Bacillus pumilus: one gene and its partners. The protein of the gene in region 1 interacts with the protein of each later gene in a pairwise test. Links are inferred from orthologs where the notes say so. Each region holds a gene or a part of one and is shown in the gene's direction. Other genes may lie near its edges. The genes, in order: rho, yhbY, hfq and nusG.

Evidence for each region.
Region 2: the proteins of rho (region 1) and yhbY interact in binary tests that used the Escherichia coli proteins (3 or more experiments, as listed by UniProt). The link is inferred for Bacillus pumilus from one-to-one orthologs.
Region 3: the proteins of rho (region 1) and hfq interact in binary tests that used the Escherichia coli proteins (3 or more experiments, as listed by UniProt). The link is inferred for Bacillus pumilus from one-to-one orthologs.
Region 4: the proteins of rho (region 1) and nusG interact in binary tests that used the Escherichia coli proteins (3 or more experiments, as listed by UniProt). The link is inferred for Bacillus pumilus from one-to-one orthologs.

What each region holds. Positions count from the first base shown.
Region 1 is NZ_CP047089.1:361,505-366,551, forward strand. The notes cover bases 894-3,843. They hold rho (transcription termination factor Rho), read left to right. Parts: upstream 894-1,701; coding sequence 1,702-2,985; downstream 2,986-3,843. Other genes in these bases: glpX (class II fructose-bisphosphatase), read left to right, coding at 894-1,337; rpmE (50S ribosomal protein L31), read left to right, coding at 3,116-3,316; GPS65_RS01765 (thymidine kinase), read left to right, coding at 3,404-3,843. Also shown: GPS65_RS01745 (UDP-N-acetylglucosamine 1-carboxyvinyltransferase), read left to right, coding at 1-339; more of glpX, read left to right, coding at 372-893; more of GPS65_RS01765, read left to right, coding at 3,844-4,006; malS (oxaloacetate-decarboxylating malate dehydrogenase), read left to right, coding at 4,287-5,047. UniProt on the Escherichia coli protein: Facilitates transcription termination by a mechanism that involves Rho binding to the nascent RNA, activation of Rho's RNA-dependent ATPase activity, and release of the mRNA from the DNA template.
Region 2 is NZ_CP047089.1:3,199,728-3,204,704, reverse strand. The notes cover bases 571-3,450. They hold yhbY (ribosome assembly RNA-binding protein YhbY), read left to right. Parts: upstream 571-1,805; coding sequence 1,806-2,096; downstream 2,097-3,450. Other genes in these bases: rsfS (ribosome silencing factor), read left to right, coding at 3,245-3,450; yqeK (bis(5'-nucleosyl)-tetraphosphatase (symmetrical) YqeK), read left to right, coding at 2,669-3,232; GPS65_RS15915 (nicotinate-nucleotide adenylyltransferase), read left to right, coding at 2,110-2,679; aroE (shikimate dehydrogenase), read left to right, coding at 970-1,812; yqeH (ribosome biogenesis GTPase YqeH), read left to right, coding at 571-948. Also shown: more of yqeH, read left to right, coding at 1-570; more of rsfS, read left to right, coding at 3,451-3,601; GPS65_RS15900 (class I SAM-dependent DNA methyltransferase), read left to right, coding at 3,598-4,341; late competence protein ComER, read right to left, coding at 4,389-4,977.
Region 3 is NZ_CP047089.1:1,691,656-1,696,614, reverse strand. Bases 1,440-4,301 are described here. They hold hfq (RNA chaperone Hfq), read left to right. Parts: upstream 1,440-2,690; coding sequence 2,691-2,912; downstream 2,913-4,301. Other genes in these bases: nrdI (class Ib ribonucleoside-diphosphate reductase assembly flavoprotein NrdI), read left to right, coding at 3,957-4,301; GPS65_RS08210 (hypothetical protein), read left to right, coding at 3,479-3,691; GPS65_RS08215 (YmzC family protein), read left to right, coding at 3,070-3,399; miaA (tRNA (adenosine(37)-N6)-dimethylallyltransferase MiaA), read left to right, coding at 1,709-2,665; GPS65_RS08230 (YmaF family protein), read left to right, coding at 1,440-1,639. Also shown: erbA (SMR family multidrug efflux transporter EbrA), read right to left, coding at 1-224; GPS65_RS08240 (TetR/AcrR family transcriptional regulator), read right to left, coding at 224-769; GPS65_RS08235 (hypothetical protein), read right to left, coding at 882-1,133; more of GPS65_RS08230, read left to right, coding at 1,238-1,439; more of nrdI, read left to right, coding at 4,302-4,349; nrdE (class 1b ribonucleoside-diphosphate reductase subunit alpha), read left to right, coding at 4,309-4,959. UniProt on the Escherichia coli protein: RNA chaperone that binds small regulatory RNA (sRNAs) and mRNAs to facilitate mRNA translational regulation in response to envelope stress, environmental stress and changes in metabolite concentrations.
Region 4 is NZ_CP047089.1:3,308,862-3,313,721, forward strand. What follows is about bases 1,402-4,164. They hold nusG (transcription termination/antitermination protein NusG), read left to right. Parts: upstream 1,402-2,397; coding sequence 2,398-2,931; downstream 2,932-4,164. Other genes in these bases: sigH (RNA polymerase sporulation sigma factor SigH), read left to right, coding at 1,402-1,789; rpmG (50S ribosomal protein L33), read left to right, coding at 1,866-2,015; secE (preprotein translocase subunit SecE), read left to right, coding at 2,051-2,227; rplK (50S ribosomal protein L11), read left to right, coding at 3,103-3,528; rplA (50S ribosomal protein L1), read left to right, coding at 3,628-4,164. Outside these bases: 23S rRNA (guanosine(2251)-2'-O)-methyltransferase RlmB, read left to right, coding at 1-554; rae1 (ribosome-dependent mRNA decay endonuclease Rae1/YacP), read left to right, coding at 557-1,069; more of sigH, read left to right, coding at 1,133-1,401; more of rplA, read left to right, coding at 4,165-4,326; rplJ (50S ribosomal protein L10), read left to right, coding at 4,585-4,860. UniProt on the Escherichia coli protein: Part of the processive rRNA transcription and antitermination complex (rrnTAC). The complex forms an RNA-chaperone ring around the RNA exit tunnel of RNA polymerase (RNAP).

The sequences.
Region 1 (5,047 bases):
AAAGGCACGAGTGTGGTCACAGATACGATCTACTCAGCCCGCTTTAAGCATATTGACGAATTGCGTCGAATGGGTGCAAACATGAAGGTCGAAGGAAGATCTGCCATTATTACTGGACAAACGCAGCTTCAAGGAGCAAAGGTGAAGGCAAGTGACCTACGTGCAGGTGCTTGTCTCGTGGTTGCAGGGTTAATGGCAGACGGTGTGACCGAAATCACAGGGCTTGAACATATAGACAGAGGATATAGTTTGCTTGAGAAGAAGCTTGAAGGCTTGGGTGCAACCATCTGGCGTGAAAAGCTGAGTGACCAAGAAATAGAAGAACTTCAAAATTCATAAGGCTTTGACTGTGAGAGGAGATTTGGACAAAAATGGAAAGAAGTTTATCGATGGAACTAGTACGGGTGACAGAAGCAGCTGCATTAAAATCTGCTCGTTGGATGGGAAGAGGATTAAAAGACGAAGCAGATGATGCTGCAACAAGTGCAATGCGTGATGTATTTGATACCATTCCGATGAAAGGAACAGTGGTCATTGGCGAGGGGGAAATGGACGAAGCACCAATGCTTTATATTGGGGAAAAGCTTGGGAACGGATACGGACCTCGTGTGGATGTAGCTGTTGATCCTTTAGAAGGAACAAATATTGTGGCAAGCGGCGGCTGGAATGCCTTAGCTGTTATTGCGGTGGCAGATCATGGCAACTTGCTGAATGCACCTGATATGTACATGGATAAGATCGCAGTAGGTCCAGAAGCGGTAGGCTGCATCGACATTGAAGCGCCTGTCATTGACAATCTTCGTGCTGTAGCAAAAGCAAAAAACAAAGATATTGAAGATGTGGTTGCAACGATTTTAAACAGAGATCGACATGAGAAAATCATTGCTGAACTGAGAGAAGCAGGAGCAAGAATCAAACTGATCGATGATGGTGACGTTGCAGGAGCCATTAATACAGCATTTGATCATACAGGTGTTGATATTCTATTTGGTTCAGGCGGAGCGCCAGAAGGTGTCCTTTCTGCTGTTGCGTTAAAGGCACTTGGTGGTGAAATCCACGGAAAGCTTCTTCCTCAAAGTGAAGAAGAACTCAGACGCTGTGAGAAAATGGGGCTGGATGTTGGCAAAGTCTTAAGAATGGAAGACCTCGTGAAAGGCGACGACGCCATTTTTGCAGCGACTGGTGTAACAGACGGTGAGCTATTAAAAGGTGTTCAATTCAAAGGCTCTGTTGGAACAACACATAGTGTTGTGATGCGTGCGAAATCAGGTACAGTTCGTTTCGTAGATGGCAGACACAGCTTAAAGAAAAAACCGAATCTTGTCATTCGTCCGTAATCTGAAAGCGGGTATTCATTACCCGCTTTTCATATAGGTGTCAAATGTATATCATTTTCTTTTTAAAGTTGAATATTCTCTGCAAATGAGGTAAAACTAAAGAGTGCTGCGAAATTTTCTGCGAATTTACTTCTTTTAAGCTTCAACAAGTTTAAATACTGCCGCATCATGACGATATACTCATTATCCTTCTCTATGTTGACAAAGCTCAATTTCACATTGTTCCTATCTTTACGATAAAACGAGTGGGAGCGTTACCATGAGAGCGAGGTCATTCCAACAAAAACGGAATTAAAAGCTAATCAAATACAATGGTCATGCATTTGTAATGAAATACATTGACTAGAAAAGTGTGGTGTCCATATTGAAAGATGTTTCGATTTCATCTTTGGAAAATATGAAATTAAAAGAGCTGTATGAGTTAGCAAAAAAGTACAAAATCTCTTATTACAGCAAACTAACAAAAAAAGAATTGATTTTTGCCATCTTAAAGGCGAATGCTGAGCAAGAGGATCTCTTATTTATGGAAGGGGTTCTTGAAATTATTCAGTCTGAGGGATTTGGTTTCTTAAGACCAATTAACTACTCTCCAAGTTCTGAAGACATTTATATTTCAGCTTCACAAATCAGACGTTTTGATTTACGAAACGGAGATAAGGTGTCTGGAAAGGTACGACCTCCAAAAGAGAATGAACGCTACTATGGCCTCCTTCATGTCGAAGCGGTAAATGGGGACGACCCAGAATCAGCTAAGGAACGTGTTCACTTTCCTGCACTCACGCCGCTATTCCCTGATCGTCAAATGATTCTCGAAACACAGCCTAATCACCTGTCTACTAGAATTATGGATATGATGGCGCCAGTTGGGTTTGGGCAGCGTGGTTTAATTGTTGCACCGCCTAAGGCTGGGAAAACCATTTTGCTCAAAGAAATTGCCAACAGCATTTCTGAAAATCACCCAGAGTCAGAGCTAATTGTCCTTTTAATTGACGAACGCCCAGAGGAAGTAACAGATATCGAACGTTCTGTTGCAGGGGATGTTGTTAGTTCAACCTTTGACGAAGTACCGGAAAACCACATTAAAGTAGCAGAGCTTGTATTAGAGCGTGCCATGCGTCTTGTTGAACATAAGAAAGATGTCATCATCTTAATGGACAGCATCACAAGGCTTGCTCGTGCATACAACCTTGTCATTCCGCCAAGCGGCCGAACGCTTTCCGGCGGTATTGATCCAGCGGCTTTCCACCGTCCAAAACGCTTCTTTGGTGCTGCGCGTAACATTGAAGAAGGCGGAAGCTTGACCATTTTAGCCACTGCGCTTGTTGATACAGGATCACGTATGGATGATGTGATTTATGAGGAATTTAAGGGAACGGGGAACATGGAGCTACATTTAGACCGCTCTCTGGCAGAAAGAAGAATTTTCCCAGCAATCGACATTCGTCGTTCTGGAACGAGAAAAGAAGAACTGCTTGTACCAAAAGAGCATCTTGATCGTTTATGGGCGATGAGAAAATCGATGTCAGATACACCTGACTTTGCTGAGAAGTTCATGCGCAAAATGAGAAAGACAAAGACAAACCAAGAATTTTTCGATATTTTAACGCAAGAATGGAAACAAGCGAACATGTCTGCATCTAGAAGATAGCTTGTTGAAAAAATACATTTGCAATCATAGACTCACACTGTTATAATTTCATCATGTGCGTTTCAGAATTTATTCTGAGATATTAACTCTGTTTCCGAATTGGATTCAGGGCGGAAGGAGATGACAGTAGATGAAAACAGGAATTCATCCTAACTACAAAAAAGCTACAGTCAAATGCGCTTGTGGAAATGAGTTTGAAACTGGATCAGTAAAAGAAGAGGTACGCATCGAGATTTGCTCTGAGTGCCATCCTTTCTATACAGGCCGTCAAAAATTCGCTTCTGCTGATGGACGTGTTGACCGCTTTAACAAAAAATACGGTCTTAAGTAATAATAGATACAATAAACAGGCAGGAATCCGTTCTTGCCTGTTTTTTTACGTGGATTGATGGAACTTTAAAACGGGGGAGAAGACCTTATGTATGTGATGAAACAAAGCGGTTGGCTTGAAGTCATCTGCGGAAGTATGTTTTCTGGAAAGTCGGAAGAATTGATTCGGAGAGCCAAAAGGGCCACCTTTGCCAAACAAGAAGTAAAAATATTCAAACCAGCGATTGATAACCGATATAGTACTAGCTCAGTTGTTTCACATAACGGTTCATCGGTCGATGGGATTGCAGTAGCCTCACCAAAAGACATAATAACGCACATATCAGAAAGAACCGATGTCATTGGCATAGATGAGGTGCAATTTTTTGATGAGACAAGCATTGACATTGTCACTCAATTGGCTGATAAAGGTTACCGAGTCATTGTTGCAGGCCTTGATCAAGACTTTAGAGGAGAGCCATTTGGTGTTGTTCCGCATTTAATGGCATGTGCAGAGCTTGTAACAAAACTTCAAGCAGTTTGTTCGGTATGCGGCTCCCCAGCGAGTAGAACACAACGCTTAATCGACGGTAAACCCGCATCCTATGATGATCCCATTATTTTAGTAGGTGCGCAGGAATCATACGAAGCACGATGCAGACATCACCATGAAGTACCAAGGCTTGACGTTGGTACAACACTTGACAATTAAAAAAATAGCAAATGCCGCTGTGTTTCGTTTTTCGAGATTTTGGCTGAACACCCATCATTTGTACTTAAATAAATTAAATAACGCTACGAAAAAATTATCTAATTTTCAACGCTTGCGTTTTAGCATAAGCAGGCATAAAATGACTAACTGTAGTGTAAAGCATTTTAACGAAAAGTTCGATTTCTTGTCATAATTTTTTTTGATTAAGGATTTTCCTCCTTAATCGTTCTTTAAATTAATAGTTCACTTTATTTATATTTTAGAAAGAGGGTAGTTTTTGATGAACAACGTGAAGAAAACAAAAGAAGGGTACCTCGAAACCACTTTGACAGGTAAAGATGTATTATCGATTCCAACGTTGAACAAAGGCGTTGCTTTCTCTGAAGAAGAAAGACAAGAGCTTGGACTAGAAGGCTTACTTCCTCCAACTGTTCTCACTTTAGAACAACAAGCGGAGAGAGCGTACAAGCAATTCCTAGCACAGCCAGATCGTCTTCGTCAAAACGTATACTTAAGTGATTTGCAAAACCGTAACGAAGTATTGTTCTATAAGCTTATATCAGACAAGCTTCGTGAAATGCTTCCAGTTGTGTACACACCAACTGTTGGTGAAGCGATTCAAGAATACAGCCATGAATACAGAAGACCTCATGGTGTCTATCTTTCAATCGACAACATTGACGGCATTGAGAAAGCATTTGAAAACTTACATGCAACAGCAGGAGATATCGACCTAATCGTAGCAACTGACTCTGAGAGCATTCTTGGAATTGGTGACTGGGGTGTCGGTGGTATCAACATCGCAATCGGTAAATTAGCTGTTTACACAGCTGCAGCAGGTATTGATCCAAGCCGCGTGATTCCAGTCGTATTAGATGTTGGAACAAACAATGAAAAATTATTGAATGATCCATTATACATCGGAAACCACCACAAACGTGTACAAGGTGAAAAATACGAGGAATTCATTGATGCTTATGTAAAAGCAGCGCTTAAATTCTTCCCGAAAGCATTACTTCACTGGGAAGACCTTGGAAACAA
Region 2 (4,977 bases), 2.8 Mb from region 1 along the record:
TCTTTAACAGAAGACGACTTTTTAAATATATTGCACAGCATCGGAGAGACAGATTCTCTGATTGTCAAGGTCGTTGATATTTTTGACTTTAACGGAAGCTGGATTAATGGGCTGAGTCGTATTGTCGGTGGTAACCCGATTTTACTTGTCGGCAACAAAGTAGATATTTTACCGAAATCCGTGAAAAAAGATCGTTTGGTTCATTGGATGAAACGGGAAGCGAAAGAAAACGGATTGAACCCGATCGATGTGTTCTTAATCAGTGCAAGCAGAGGTCAAGGCGTACCTGAGGTGATGGAAGCGATCGATCATTACCGCGAAGGAAGAAATGTCTATGTCGTCGGCTGTACGAATGTTGGGAAATCCACATTTATCAATCGAATCATCAAAGAAGTATCTGGCGAAGAGAACGTGATCACCACATCCCAGTATCCAGGTACAACACTTGATGCCATTGAGATTCCGCTTGATGACGGATCTGCTCTATTTGATACACCGGGCATTATCAACCGTCATCAGATGGCGCACTATGTCAGCAAAAATGACTTGAAGATCTTAACGCCGAAAAAAGAATTAAAACCGAGAACGTTCCAATTAAACGAAGCACAAACGCTTTATTTTGGCGGGCTTGCTCGATTTGATTATGTAAAAGGCGGCAGAACATCATTTGTCTGCTATATGCCAAATGAGCTGAACATACACAGAACAAAGTTAGAAAACGCAGATGATTTATATGAAAAACATGCAGGGGAATTGCTATCACCGCCATCAAAAGAGGGGATGGAAGATTTTCCACCACTCGTTCCGCATACCTTTACCATAGATCAGCCGAAAATGGATATCGTTTTCTCAGGCTTAGGATGGATCACGGCAAATGATGCAGGTAAGCAAATCAAAGTCTATGCGCCAAAAGGCGTGCATGTGTTTTTGAGACGTTCGTTAATTTAATTGTTCAGAGGGGGAGAGACTTTGAAACCATTATACGGAGTAATCGGTAACCCTGTTGGCCATTCAATGTCTCCGGATATTCATAATGCAGCATTAAAGGATGCTGGAATTGATGGACATTATCACGGCTTTCAAGTAGAAAATAATGACCTGAAAGATGCGATTAACGGTATGAAAGCCTTAGGAATCAGCGGCTTTAACGTCACTGTTCCGCACAAGGTAGACATCATGCAGTATCTGGACAAAATTGATGTCACAGCTGAACGCCTGCGTGCCGTCAATACGGTGCGGCTTGAAGAAGGTCAACTCGTTGGGTACAACACAGATGGAGAGGGCTTTCTTCATTCACTGCTCGAAGCCTTGGATCAGCCATTAACAGAGCTTTCATTTCTCTTAATTGGTGCTGGAGGAGCGGCAAGAGCCATTTATACGACAATCGCTGACTATGCACCGAAAAGCTTTGATATCACCAACCGCACCATTGAAAAAGCTGAGGCTTTAATTAAAAGTGCAGATGGGAACATCACTTCTAGTGCCATTACATTAAAGACGGCGGAAGAGCAGCTTGGGGAATATGATGTCATCATCCATACGACCTCAATTGGTATGCACCCAAATGTTGAAGAAACCCCGATTTCTTTAGCAAACGCAAAAAAAACAGCGGTTGTTTGTGATATTGTGTATAATCCAATAGAAACAAAGCTGCTCAGAGAAGCAGCCGGGTTAGGTTTAAAAACAGTAGATGGTGTCGGCATGTTTGTTGGACAAGCAGCTAGAGCCTTTGAACTGTGGACAGGCATCACGCCTGACGTAAGAAAAATGAAGTCAATTGTCATACAGAAATTAGGAGGAACACCATGTTAAAAGGGAAACAAAAACGTTTTTTGCGTGCAAAAGCACATCATTTATCACCTATTTTTCAAGTAGGAAAAGGCGGGGTAAATGACAATATGACCAAGCAGATTTCCGAGGCGCTTGAAGTAAGAGAATTATTAAAGGTCAGCATATTACAAAACTGCGACGAGGACAAAACGGAAGTTGCGAAAGCACTTGTCAAAGGTACAAAAGCTGAACTTGTTCAAACGATCGGAAATGTGATTGTCCTTTATAAAGAATCGAAGGAAAACAAACAAATTAAGCTGCCGTAAAGGTGGATATGATATGAAAAAAATAGGATTGTTCGGCGGTACATTTGATCCTCCTCATAATGGGCATTTGCTGATGGCAAATGAGGTGCGTTTTCAAGTAGGGCTTGATGAAATTTGGTTTATTCCTAATCACAAGCCCCCTCATAAAACAGACCGGAAGCGAGCAGATAGTCGTCACCGGGTGAAAATGGTGGAAGCGGCGATTGAGTCAAATCCACATTTTCGGCTGGAGCTCATTGAAATGGAGCGGGAGGGTCCATCTTATACAGTAGATACGGTGGAGCTTTTGAAGAAGCGTCATCCTGAAGATGAGTTCTTTTTTATGATTGGAGCGGACATGGTCGAATATTTGCCAAAATGGCATCGGATTGATGATTTGCTTCAGATGATTACTTTTATTGGGATGAAAAGACCGGGATATACCGGAAGTACGACATATTCTCTTTTGTTTGCAGATGTTCCAGCTTTTGATGTATCATCGACATTGATTAGGCAGCGAATCATGCAGGAAAAACCTGTCGATTATTTGTTACCGAAAGCTGTTGAGCGTTATATAAAGGAGCATCACTTATATGAATCGTGAAGAAGCATTGAACTGTGTCAAAGAGCAGTTAACAGAGCATAGATATACACATACACTTGGAGTTATGGAGACAGCCATTTCATTAGCGGAACGTTTCGGTGCAGATGTGAAAAAAGCAGAGATCGCCGCTATTTTTCATGATTATGCGAAATTTAGACCAAAGGATGAGATGAAGGGGATTATCCAGCAGGAACAGATGAACCCTCTATTGCTGGAATATTCGCCCGAGCTTTGGCATGCCCCGGTCGGTGCCTATTTGGTTAAAAAGGAAGCAGCTATTAACGACCAAGACATTTTAACGGCTATTGAATTTCATACATCAGGCAGACCAAACATGACATTACTTGAAAAGGTCATTTATGTTGCTGATTATATCGAACCAGGACGTCATTTTCCTGGTGTTGAAGAAGTAAGAGAGTTAGCAGAGCAAGATTTGGATAGCGCATTGATTCAGTCACTGAAAAACACGATCAGCTTTTTGCTGAAAAAGAATCAGCCAGTCTTTCCAGATACGCTCGCAACTTACAACTCACTTGTGCATAAGAACAATTAAGGAGGAATTTGGATGGATTCATCATCAATTTTAAACGTCGCAGCAGGAGCATGCGATGATAAACGGGCTGAGGATATTATTGCCCTTAATATGCAAGGGATCTCACTTGTTGCCGATTATTTTCTCATTTGTCACGGGAACTCTGATAAACAAGTGCAGGCCATAGCAAGAGAAGTAAAACATCTTGCAGAGGAAAGTGGAATTGAAGTGAAGAAGATGGAGGGCTTTGATGAAGCAAGATGGGTATTGATTGATCTTGGTGATGTCATTGCTCACGTGTTCCACAAAGAAGAAAGAGGATACTATAACCTAGAGAAGCTATGGGGAGATGCGCCGAGAGAAACGCTTTCACTTGGCATTAACTCATGATTTATCAAGGGTTTGCAGGTGTGTATGACGAGCTCATGACACATGCACCTTATGATGAATGGGTTCAGTGGATCCAGCAGAATGTCAAACCGAATGCTGCTATTATTGATGTTGGCTGTGGAACTGGAGAGATTTCTCTTCGGTTAGCTGAAAAAGGTCACGCAGTCACAGGAATTGACCTCAGTGAAGAAATGCTGGCTTTCGCGCAGCAAAAAGCACAGGCGAAAAAGCAGTCCATTCAATTTTTACATCAAGATATGAGAGAGCTGACGGGTTTTGAGCAAGTCTTTCAAGCAGCGGTTATATGCTGTGATTCCTTGAATTACTTAAAAAACGAAAATGACGTCAAAAAAACCTTTAAAAACATGTTTCAGCTTTTAGAGGCAGATGGCGTTTTACTCTTTGATGTTCATACTCCTTATAAAATGGAAGAGATATTCCCAGGTTCGACTTATGCCGATCAAGATGAAGAGATCAGCTATATTTGGCAGAGTGATAAAGGGGATGACATGTATTCAGTCATTCACGATTTAAGCTTTTTTGTAAAGGACGGAGATGTGTATCAGCGTTATGATGAGACACATGAACAGCGTACATTTCCATTTGAGACCTATGCGGCGTTCCTTGCGTCCGCTGGCTTTGAACAAATAGCAGTGACCGCTGATTTTACAAATGAAGCGCCCGGGGAATTCGCCGAAAGATATTTCATTTCAGCTAAGAAACCAAAAACCATCGTTTAATGGACGATGGTTTTTTAAAACCCTTTTTTCGCTTGTTGCAGAGTGGATTAATTTCTGCGATCATCAGTAAACACACTTGGCGGGTATTGTTGCGCAACCGCTTCAAGATCTTCATCAAATTTTTCATGGGTGTTTTGAAAGAGGCGATGAAACATATCTTGAACACCTGCTTCAAGTGCTTTAATCCCTTCACCCGTGACGCCGCCTTTTACACAGACTTTGTCTTGCAGTGTCGGAAGAGTATACAGTCTTTTTTCAATTAAACGGCCAAGCCCTACTAGCATATCTTCTGATAAGGTGGTGGCTTCTTCTTTAGAAATATCTGTTTCTTCGACGGCTGCTTCAATCATTTCCTGAACGAGGAAGCTGATAAAGGCAGGACCGCAGCTGACGATATCTGACGCCGCTCTTGTAATCGAATGATGAATTTCAATAGGTGTTGAAATGCAGGAAGCTAATTGTCTTAACGCTGTTTTCGTCGTGACACTGCATGACGATCCGAATGTTAAAAGTGACGCACCTGATAAAGCGCGGTTCGTAATGCTTGGAATCAGCCTGGCTGTTTGACAAGAAACGATCTCCTGAAGCTGTTCAGGATGAACCGGGCTTGTAATGATGACAATGGTTTGTTGCTCT
Region 3 (4,959 bases), 1.3 Mb from region 1 along the record:
AAAATAGCCGTGAGGACTGTACCAACGCCAGACCATGTTGCATAAGACATGCTAAGCGGAATGATATTCAGTGTCAATGACAACATATAAAAGGCAAGTGTATAGCCAGCCACAACGACAGCGCTCGGCTTAAAGCGAGTAAAGCCATTCGAGAATTTTAACATCACGGCGCCAATGGCTTCTGAAAAAATGGCCACAGCTAGAAAAAGATATCCAAGGATCATTATGCCTCCTCCTCTAATAGGTGTAAAATCCGATGAAGTAAAAGGGTTTTTTCCTCTCGGTTCAGCGGTTCAAGCTGAAACATTTCTGAAAACCATATTCCATCACATGCAAGACGGATTAGGTGGCTCAATGCAGGGTCATTAATTTCCTCAGCTGCTTTCGCTTTGAACTCTGCATAAAAATCACGCCAAGGGTTCAATAACGTTTCATCAAATGACATAGTAGCAAGCATACTTGTACATAGCTGAGTCGTGTTTTGATGATCAAGGTCATGTAATGTGGCCGATATATATGCATGGACGTAAGGCGTTTTTTCATATTTGTAAGTTTCTTGATACGTTTTGAGCTGCTGACGAAAGCAAAGAATCGCGTGCTCATTCATTTTTTGGATGAGCTCTTCCTTGCTTGCAAAATGATAAAGTAGTCCGGCTTTGGTCATATGTGCATGCTCTGCCACTTGCTGAAGGGTAAGCTGACTTAATCCTTCTTCTAAAATCGTGCGGGCAGCTGCATCAAAGATTTGCTCTTTTTTGGTTTTAGACATAAAAAAAACACCTACTTTACTGAACGGTCGGTAAAGTAAATGTTAACCTATGAAAAACTAGTGTGTCAATCGATTCATTTTATGAGCGGATGTTTTCACTAAAACGTCATATTTAATAATAAGGGTATGGTCCGTATGGCGGGTATGGCGGCGGATAAGGGTACCCATAGCCATATCCTGGCGCGAGTAAAGATCCTGCAAGCAGCCCTCCAGCAAAACCACCTAAAAATGGAGGTCCAAAGAATCCAGGTCTGCCATAACCAAATCCAGGTCTCCCAAACCCAAAACCCGGGCGTCCAAAGCCAAAACCAAAAGGTCTTCGCATGTCTTCTTGCATAAATGGCGGTGCATCAAAATAATTCATAAAAAAAGGCTCCTCTCACATAAAATCACTGTAACTGACAACAGTGTATTCGATTGGCCTATATGTGTTTGGGTGAACGCCTATAATAAGGAGGAATGTTAAAAATGGGCCTGTATCCATCTGATTGGGCAAAATGTCCGCCTCATGCTCATGCTTATAAAGCAAGAACGGATGTAACAGAAGAGCATTATCATTTAATAGAAGGTATTTCCCAACCTGTCAATGGAAGCAGTACCGATCAGCATACTCATTACTATGGCGGAATCACTTCTTTTGAGAGGGGGCATTTCCACAGATATTATGGTATCACAGGGCCTGCGATACCGAGAGTGGACGGTACGCATTATCACGAGATTGAGGAAGTCACGTATTCTGCCTATAACGATTCTGTCCCTATTCCATATGGAGGAGTCGTCTTTAGCCCCGACGAGGAGCGGCCGACGCATACGCACCGTTTGAAAGGAAAAACATATGAAGTGGTCGGAAATGAACCACTCGGCTGGTGATAGTCGTTCTATAGGAGAGAACGAGAAGTTATGCTATACTGTAGGCAGTTTGTAAAAGAGAGTGATGTTATGAAAAAAACGAAACAACCAGTGATTGTATTAGTAGGACCGACCGCTGTCGGCAAAACAAAACTGAGCATTCATATAGCAAAAGCATTTAATGGAGAAATTATCAGCGGTGATTCTATGCAGATTTACAAAGGAATGGACATTGGAACAGCTAAAATCACCTCTGAAGAAATGGATGGTGTCCCGCACCACTTAATTGATATTAAAGAGCCGGACGAATCTTTTTCTACAGCTGAATTTCAGCAGCTAGTCCGTATGAAAATTAAAGAGATTGCCGCTAGAGGGAAAACACCCATGATTGTCGGCGGAACAGGTTTGTATATTCAATCTGTTTTATATGATTACACATTTACCGATGAAAAAAGTGACCCTGCTTTTAGAGAAGAAATGGCGCTTTTTGAACAGCAGCATGGCCCCCTTCAGCTACACGAAAAGCTAAAGGCGGTAGACCCTGATGCTGCAAAAGCCATTCATCCGAATAATGTCCGCCGCGTGATCCGGGCGCTGGAAGTGATCCATACAACAGGTCAGAAAATGTCTGAAATGCAAAATGGTCATCAAGAAGTTCCTCTTTATGATACAGCCTTCATTGGGCTGAAAATGGACCGAGAGCTTTTGTACGAGCGCATTCACCAAAGAATTGATATGATGATAGATGAAGGCTTAATTGAGGAAGTGAGCGCACTTTATCAATCTGGCTTGAAGGATTGTCAATCGGTTCAAGCGATTGGTTATAAAGAGTTGTATACGTATTTCCAAGGTGACTGCTCACTGGATGAAGCCATTCAGCAATTAAAGCAAAATTCCCGTAGATATGCGAAGCGTCAGTTCACGTGGTTCCGTAATAAAATGGATGTCACTTGGTTCGACATGACACCGCCTTGCCACTTTTCAGACAAAAAAGAGGAAATTTTCGCATATATAGCAGGAAAGCTTGGACTTAAAGCGAAACTGTAGGTATCAGAATCAAGGAGGACGAAACATGAAACCGATTAATATTCAGGACCAATTTTTGAATCAAATCCGCAAAGACAATACATTTGTCACAGTATTCTTACTGAATGGCTTTCAGCTTCGCGGTCAAGTGAAAGGATTTGACAATTTCACGGTGCTGCTTGAAACAGAAGGGAAGCAGCAGCTTATTTATAAACACGCCATTTCTACATTTGCTCCTCAAAAGAATGTAAATCTAGAATTAGAATAGGATATGTTCGACCTAATAGCCCCATGCATCTGCGATTAAACCGGCCGGAACCCGCTACGTTTTTTGTCAGTGCAGAGGGGCTATTTTGCATGCCATGAAACTTTTCTGCCTATTCTGCGTATAATCCCTTATTGGATATGAAGGAAGGTGAAACGATATGGAAAACGCAGAGCTTGAATTAAGAAGAATTAGAGTGATCCTTCTACTAATTGGGATTGTTGTCTTATTTGGATCGTGCGCCATTTCAAACATTGAATCCAGGCAGGAAAGCTGGCATAACTATTCTAATCAAGATGATCATGGAGATATAGAAGGTCTGTTACAATCAGCTGTTGCACTAAAAAATAATCACTTCGCTGTTGTGAAAGATGATGAAGTACAGGTGTACCGGTTTGATGAAAAAGAGGGAGAACTGACCCTGATTAAAACAAAATACATAGATGAGTGGGACGAAGATTATGATGATGACGATTCTGTGGAAGAGTAAGCACGTAAATTTACAAATGAATGTGAAGTCGCTACACTATAATCATGCATCAGACATCTAGACAGAAAAGGATGAGTTCATGACACACAAAATTAAAATTAATCATTGGGAACAAACTTGTGAAGACGACTCCTGTTTCGAATATGGAACAAGCGTTTCTGTAAATGGGAAAGAATTAGTCAGAGAAGCTTCAATCGTCTCTGCGCTTGAAGCGGTGCTAAAAGAATTAGGTGTTGAAGTGGAAATTACAGAAGTGTCAGAAGATTTACAGTGCGATGCCTACAAAAAATAAAACAAAAAGTCTAGTCTACTAAGCGATTTTTTTTCGTGTTATGATAGATTTCGGTTTCAGTTGAATAGAGAGTAGAGCAGTCTATTTTTAGATCCTGTTCTGCTCTATTTATTTGAACGTACGAGTTCGGCTATGAATGTTCGGCCGGGTTGGTTGATTTTTTTCGTTTCGAACATCTATATGTTGTGTTTTGAAAAAACATAGTATACTATATATAGTGAATAACGAAATGATCAACAATACTAAAAACTAGGTCGTGATGGAATTGATTCAAATCGTATTTGATTCAAAAACAGGAAATGTTCAACGCTTTTTGGACAAGACCCCTTTTACAGACAAACAAAAATTGACTGGAGAAGAGTTTTTGGATACGCCGTTTATTCTCGTCACCTTTACGACAGGATTTGGACAAGTCCCTAGTACCACTCAATCCTTTTTAGAGAAAAATGCTCACCTTTTACTTGGTGTAGCAGTGAGTGGAAACAAAGTGTGGGGAGATAATTTTGCCAAAAGCGCCGATACGATTTCTAAACAATATCAAGTTCCTATTTTGCACACCTTTGAACTAAGCGGAACAAAAAGGGATGTTGAATTGTTTACACAGGAGGTAGAAAGAATTGTCACAAAATCAGGTTCCAAAGTGGATACAATTAAATAACGAGATTATGATTCAAAAAGAAGGAAAGTTTCAGTTCGATAAGGACAAAGAAGCTGTACATAGTTATTTCGTAGATTATATTAATCAAAACACAGTCTTCTTTCACAACTTAGAAGAGAAGATTGATTACTTAATAGAAAACGACTACTATGAGGAAGAATTTTTAAGACAGTACAGCATGGCGGATATTAAAGAGGTATTCGAAGCTGCATATGCGAAGAAATTTAGATTCCCATCATTCATGAGTGCGTTTAAGTTTTACAACGACTATGCACTGAAAACAAATGATAAAAAGAAAATCCTTGAACGCTATGAAGACCGCATTTCAGTTGTAGCGCTTTTCTTTGCGGGTGGAGATAAAGCAAAAGCCCTTGAGTTTGTAGAACTGATGATCAATCAGGAATATCAGCCAAGTACACCAACATTCTTAAATGCGGGACGTAAAAGACGCGGTGAGCTTGTGAGCTGCTTCTTGCTTGAAGTGAATGACTCATTAAACGATATTTCAAGAGCGATTGATATTTCAATGCAGCTTTCAAAATTAGGCGGCGGCGTCAGCTTGAACTTGTCAAAACTTCGTGCCAAAGGCGAGGCAATCAAAGATGTTGAA
Region 4 (4,860 bases), 2.9 Mb from region 1 along the record:
GTCAGCACCAGGGAATCGTTGCACAAGTAGCAGCATATGAATATGCAGAATTGGACGATCTATATCAAATCGCTGAACAGCGAAATGAACAGCCATTTTTTCTTATCTTAGATGAAATTGAAGACCCGCATAATTTAGGTTCCATTATGCGTACAGCAGATGCTGTAGGTGCACACGGGATTGTCATTCCGAAAAGGAGAGCGGTCGGCTTAACGACAACTGTTGCCAAGGCATCTACTGGAGCAATTGAACATATTCCTGTTGCCAAAGTCACCAATCTTTCAAGAGCTCTTGATGAGATGAAAGAAAGAGGAATCTGGGTCGCGGGAACAGATGCGTCTGCCAAACAGGATTACAGACAATTTGATGGCACGATGCCGCTTGCTCTCGTGATTGGCAGTGAAGGAAAAGGGATTGGCCGATTGATCAAAGAAAAGTGTGATTTTCTAATTAAGCTGCCAATGGCCGGAAAGGTCACTTCGTTAAACGCGTCAGTTGCTGCTAGTCTATTGATGTATGAAGTGTATCGAAAACGTTATCCGTTAGGAGAATAGAGATGGACATCCTCTTAGTCGATGGATACAACATGATAGGTGCATGGCCAAGGCTGCAGCACTTAAAGGAAAACAGCTTTGAAGAAGCCAGAGACATACTGATTCAAAATTTAGCAGAATATCAAGCCTATACAGGGTATCGAGTCATTGTTGTATTCGATGCCCATATGGTCAAAGGAATCGAAAAAAAGCGAATCAATCACCGAGTAGAGGTCATCTTTACGAGAGAGAATGAAACGGCTGATGAGCGGATTGAAAAGCTTGCCCAGGATTTGAATAATATTCGGACGCAGATTCATGTGGCGACCTCAGACTTTACAGAACAATGGGCAATCTTTGGACAAGGAGCTCTTCGGAAGTCGGCTCGAGAGCTTTTAAGAGAGATTGAAGTGATCGAACGAAAGATTGAAACGAGAGTCAAAAAGATTACTTCTGATAAACCAGCATCCAAGATAGAATTGTCAGAAGATGTATTGAAAACGTTTGAAAAATGGCGGCGTGGGAATCTAGAATAGCTTGACGATATTTCAACCATTAATGTATAATATTTCTATCTAGGTGCGGTCGGGGGGATCGAAGTGAATCTAAACAACAGCAAGGATAAATCCATCAGAGAGCAATTTTGCCAGTTGGAAGATGAACAAGTCATTGAAAGGGTTCATGTCGGAGATAGTGATGCGCTAGATTACTTAATAACGAAATACCGAAATTTTGTACGTGCAAAAGCAAGATCTTATTTCTTGATTGGAGCGGATCGAGAGGACATTGTCCAAGAGGGGATGATCGGACTTTATAAGTCTATCCGCGATTTCAGAGAGGACAAGCTTACTTCATTTAAGGCTTTTGCAGAATTATGTATTACCCGCCAAATTATCACCGCAATTAAAACAGCTACTCGCCAAAAACATATCCCGTTAAATTCCTATGTATCATTAGATAAGCCAATATATGATGAAGAATCAGACAGAACATTGTTGGACGTCATTTCCGGTGCTAAAGCGCTTAACCCAGAAGATTTAATCATTAGCAAAGAAGAATTTGATGATATCGAAATGAAGATGGGTGAACTACTAAGCGAGCTGGAAAGAAAGGTTCTTGTGCTTTACCTTGATGGCAGATCCTATCAAGAGATTTCTGAAGATTTAAACCGTCATGTGAAATCAATTGATAACGCACTCCAAAGAGTAAAGAGAAAATTAGAGAAATATTTAGAGCTTCGCGAGATTAGTCTCTAATCAAACCTATATTGACAGCTTTTTCGACACTGTGATAAGGTACTAAGGAAATGATGTCGAGAAAATAGGTGTAAATATGAGGAAAAAGATTACTCTAGCCTGTAAAGACTGCGGAAGCCGCAATTATACGACAATGAAAAGTGATGCTTCAGCAGCTGAAAGATTAGAAGTTAAGAAATATTGCAAGACTTGTAATTCACATAAAACACATTTAGAAACGAAGTAAGATTTGCGTTCTTTAATCTGTGGAGGTCTTTTACAATGCGTATTATCAGTTTCTTAAAAAGTGTCGGAAAAGAAATGAAGAAGGTCAGCTGGCCAAAGAAAAACGAAATGATTCGTTACACAATCACTGTTATTTTAACAGTCGTATTCTTTGCAATCTTTTTCTCTTTTCTTGATATAGGAATCTCACAATTAATCGAATTAATTCATTAATACTTGAATAATGGTCTGCTGAACGTGCTATAATAGATCATAATATGACTTGCCAAAAAACCCGTTTTACGGGTTTTTTCAATTGCTTGAAAATATTTACCGGTACTCGAGATTCGTCAAATAGACATTACGAAATGTGGGGAGGGAAGGACTGAATAGTCCTGAACGAAATGGAAAAGAATTGGTATGTTGTGCATACGTACTCTGGCTATGAAAACAAAGTAAAAGCGAACTTGGAAAAGCGTGTTGAATCAATGGGCATGCAAGATAAGATCTTCCGCGTTGTCGTACCAGAAGAAGAAGAAACAGACATTAAAAATGGTAAGAAAAAAGTTGTCAAAAAGAAAGTATTCCCTGGCTATGTCCTAGTGGAAATCGTGATGACTGACGACTCTTGGTATGTAGTTCGTAACACACCAGGTGTCACAGGGTTCGTTGGATCAGCTGGATCAGGCTCAAAGCCGACAGCCCTACTACCAGGCGAAGCTGAAACCATTCTGAAGAGAATGGGTCTTGAAGAACGCAAAACAGAAATCGACTTTGAATTGAAAGAAACAGTCAAGGTCATCGACGGACCATTTGCTAACTTCACAGGCTCTATCGAAGAGATTGATTACGATAAAAGCAAAGTCAAAGTATTTGTTAATATGTTTGGTAGAGAAACACCCGTGGAACTTGAGTTCACGCAGATCGATAAATTGTAATTCAAAAGAGCTTGAAATGAGTGTATAGAAGTGGTAATATAGCAAAGGTACGTCTTGAGTTCGCTCAAGATCGCTAGCTAGTTATTTCGTCATTCATATAAAGAATGAAGTTGTTGAGTGGGAGGGGGATTCCCCTATTACCACATCACGGACTTTAAGGAGGTGTGTCTCGTGGCTAAAAAAGTAGTTAAAGTTGTTAAATTGCAAATTCCTGCTGGAAAAGCTAACCCAGCTCCACCAGTTGGACCTGCACTAGGTCAAGCCGGTGTTAATATCATGGGATTCTGTAAGGAGTTTAATGCTCGTACAGCTGACCAAGCTGGTCTTATCATTCCTGTTGAAATTTCGGTTTTTGAAGACCGTTCATTTACATTTATTACTAAAACTCCACCTGCTGCAGTTTTACTTAAAAAAGCAGCTGGTATTGAGTCTGGTTCTGGTGAACCTAACCGTAATAAAGTGGCAACTGTTAAGCGTGATAAAGTACGCGAAATCGCGGAAACAAAAATGCCTGACTTAAACGCTGCTAGCGTTGAATCAGCTATGCGCATGGTTGAAGGTACTGCACGCAGTATGGGTATTGTCATCGAAGATTAATTTATTGTCTTGTTGGGTTGCGAGTTTGGTTTTGACAAGTTCGCAACCCTTATTCGTGGGAGGTTATTCCGCTAAAACCACATAAGGAGGATTTTTATAATGGCTAAAAAAGGTAAAAAGTATGTAGAAGCTGCTAAGCTAATCGAACGTACTAAAGCGTATGATGTAGCTGAAGCTGTCTCTCTTACAAAAAAAGCAAATACAGCGAAATTTGATGCGACTGTAGAAGTTGCTTTTCGTTTGGGCGTAGACCCTCGTAAAAACGATCAACAAATCCGCGGTGCAGTTGTACTTCCTAACGGAACTGGTAAAACTCAACGCGTTCTTGTGTTCGCTAAAGGCGAAAAAGCAAAAGAAGCAGAAGCTGCTGGAGCAGACTACGTTGGAGATTCTGATTACATCACTAAAATCCAACAAGGCTGGTTCGAATTCGATGTAATCGTTGCAACACCTGACATGATGGGTGAAGTTGGTAAGATCGGTCGTGTACTTGGACCAAAAGGTCTTATGCCAAACCCTAAAACAGGAACTGTTACATTCGAAGTAGAAAAAGCAATCAATGAAATCAAAGCTGGTAAAGTAGAGTACCGCGTTGATAAAGCTGGTAACATCCACGCGCCAATCGGAAAGGTTTCTTTCGAGGACGAAAAGCTTGTTGAGAACTTTGCAACAATCTATGACACAATCCTTAAAGCAAAACCTGCAGCGGCTAAAGGTGTATACGTGAAAAACGTTTCTGTTACATCTACTATGGGCCCTGGCGTGAAAGTGGATCCATCTTCTTTCTCTGCAAAATAAATCTTGACTTATCACAATCATTTTGATAATATCAAAATGTTGTAAAATAGAATATGTCCATTTATACCGTAGACAGCAGGGGCCTTATGGCTTAATTAACCCGCCGAGGTGTATATGTCACAGTCTTACGTTAACGTATGCTTGTATATACAGCCTCCATGTCTTATTGGAGGCTTTTTATATGGAGAACCGTTCGTTAGGAACGTGATGGCCTGATCGGTATAAGTGTTACACAAACAATGTACAGGAGGTGTAACCATGAGCAATGCAATCGATACAAAAAAAGTTGTCGTTGATGAAATTACTTCTAAATTCAAAGATAGCATGTCTACTGTCATTGTAGATTACCGCGGTCTTTCAGTTTCTGAAGTGACTGAACTTCGTAAACAACTTCGTGACGCTGGCGTAGAATTCAAAGTTTACAAAAACACTTTGACTCGCCGTGCAGTTGAACAAGTTGAACTAACAGGTTTAAACGATTTCTTAACAGGTCCAAACGCTATCGCATTCAGTAACGAAGATGTTATCGCACCT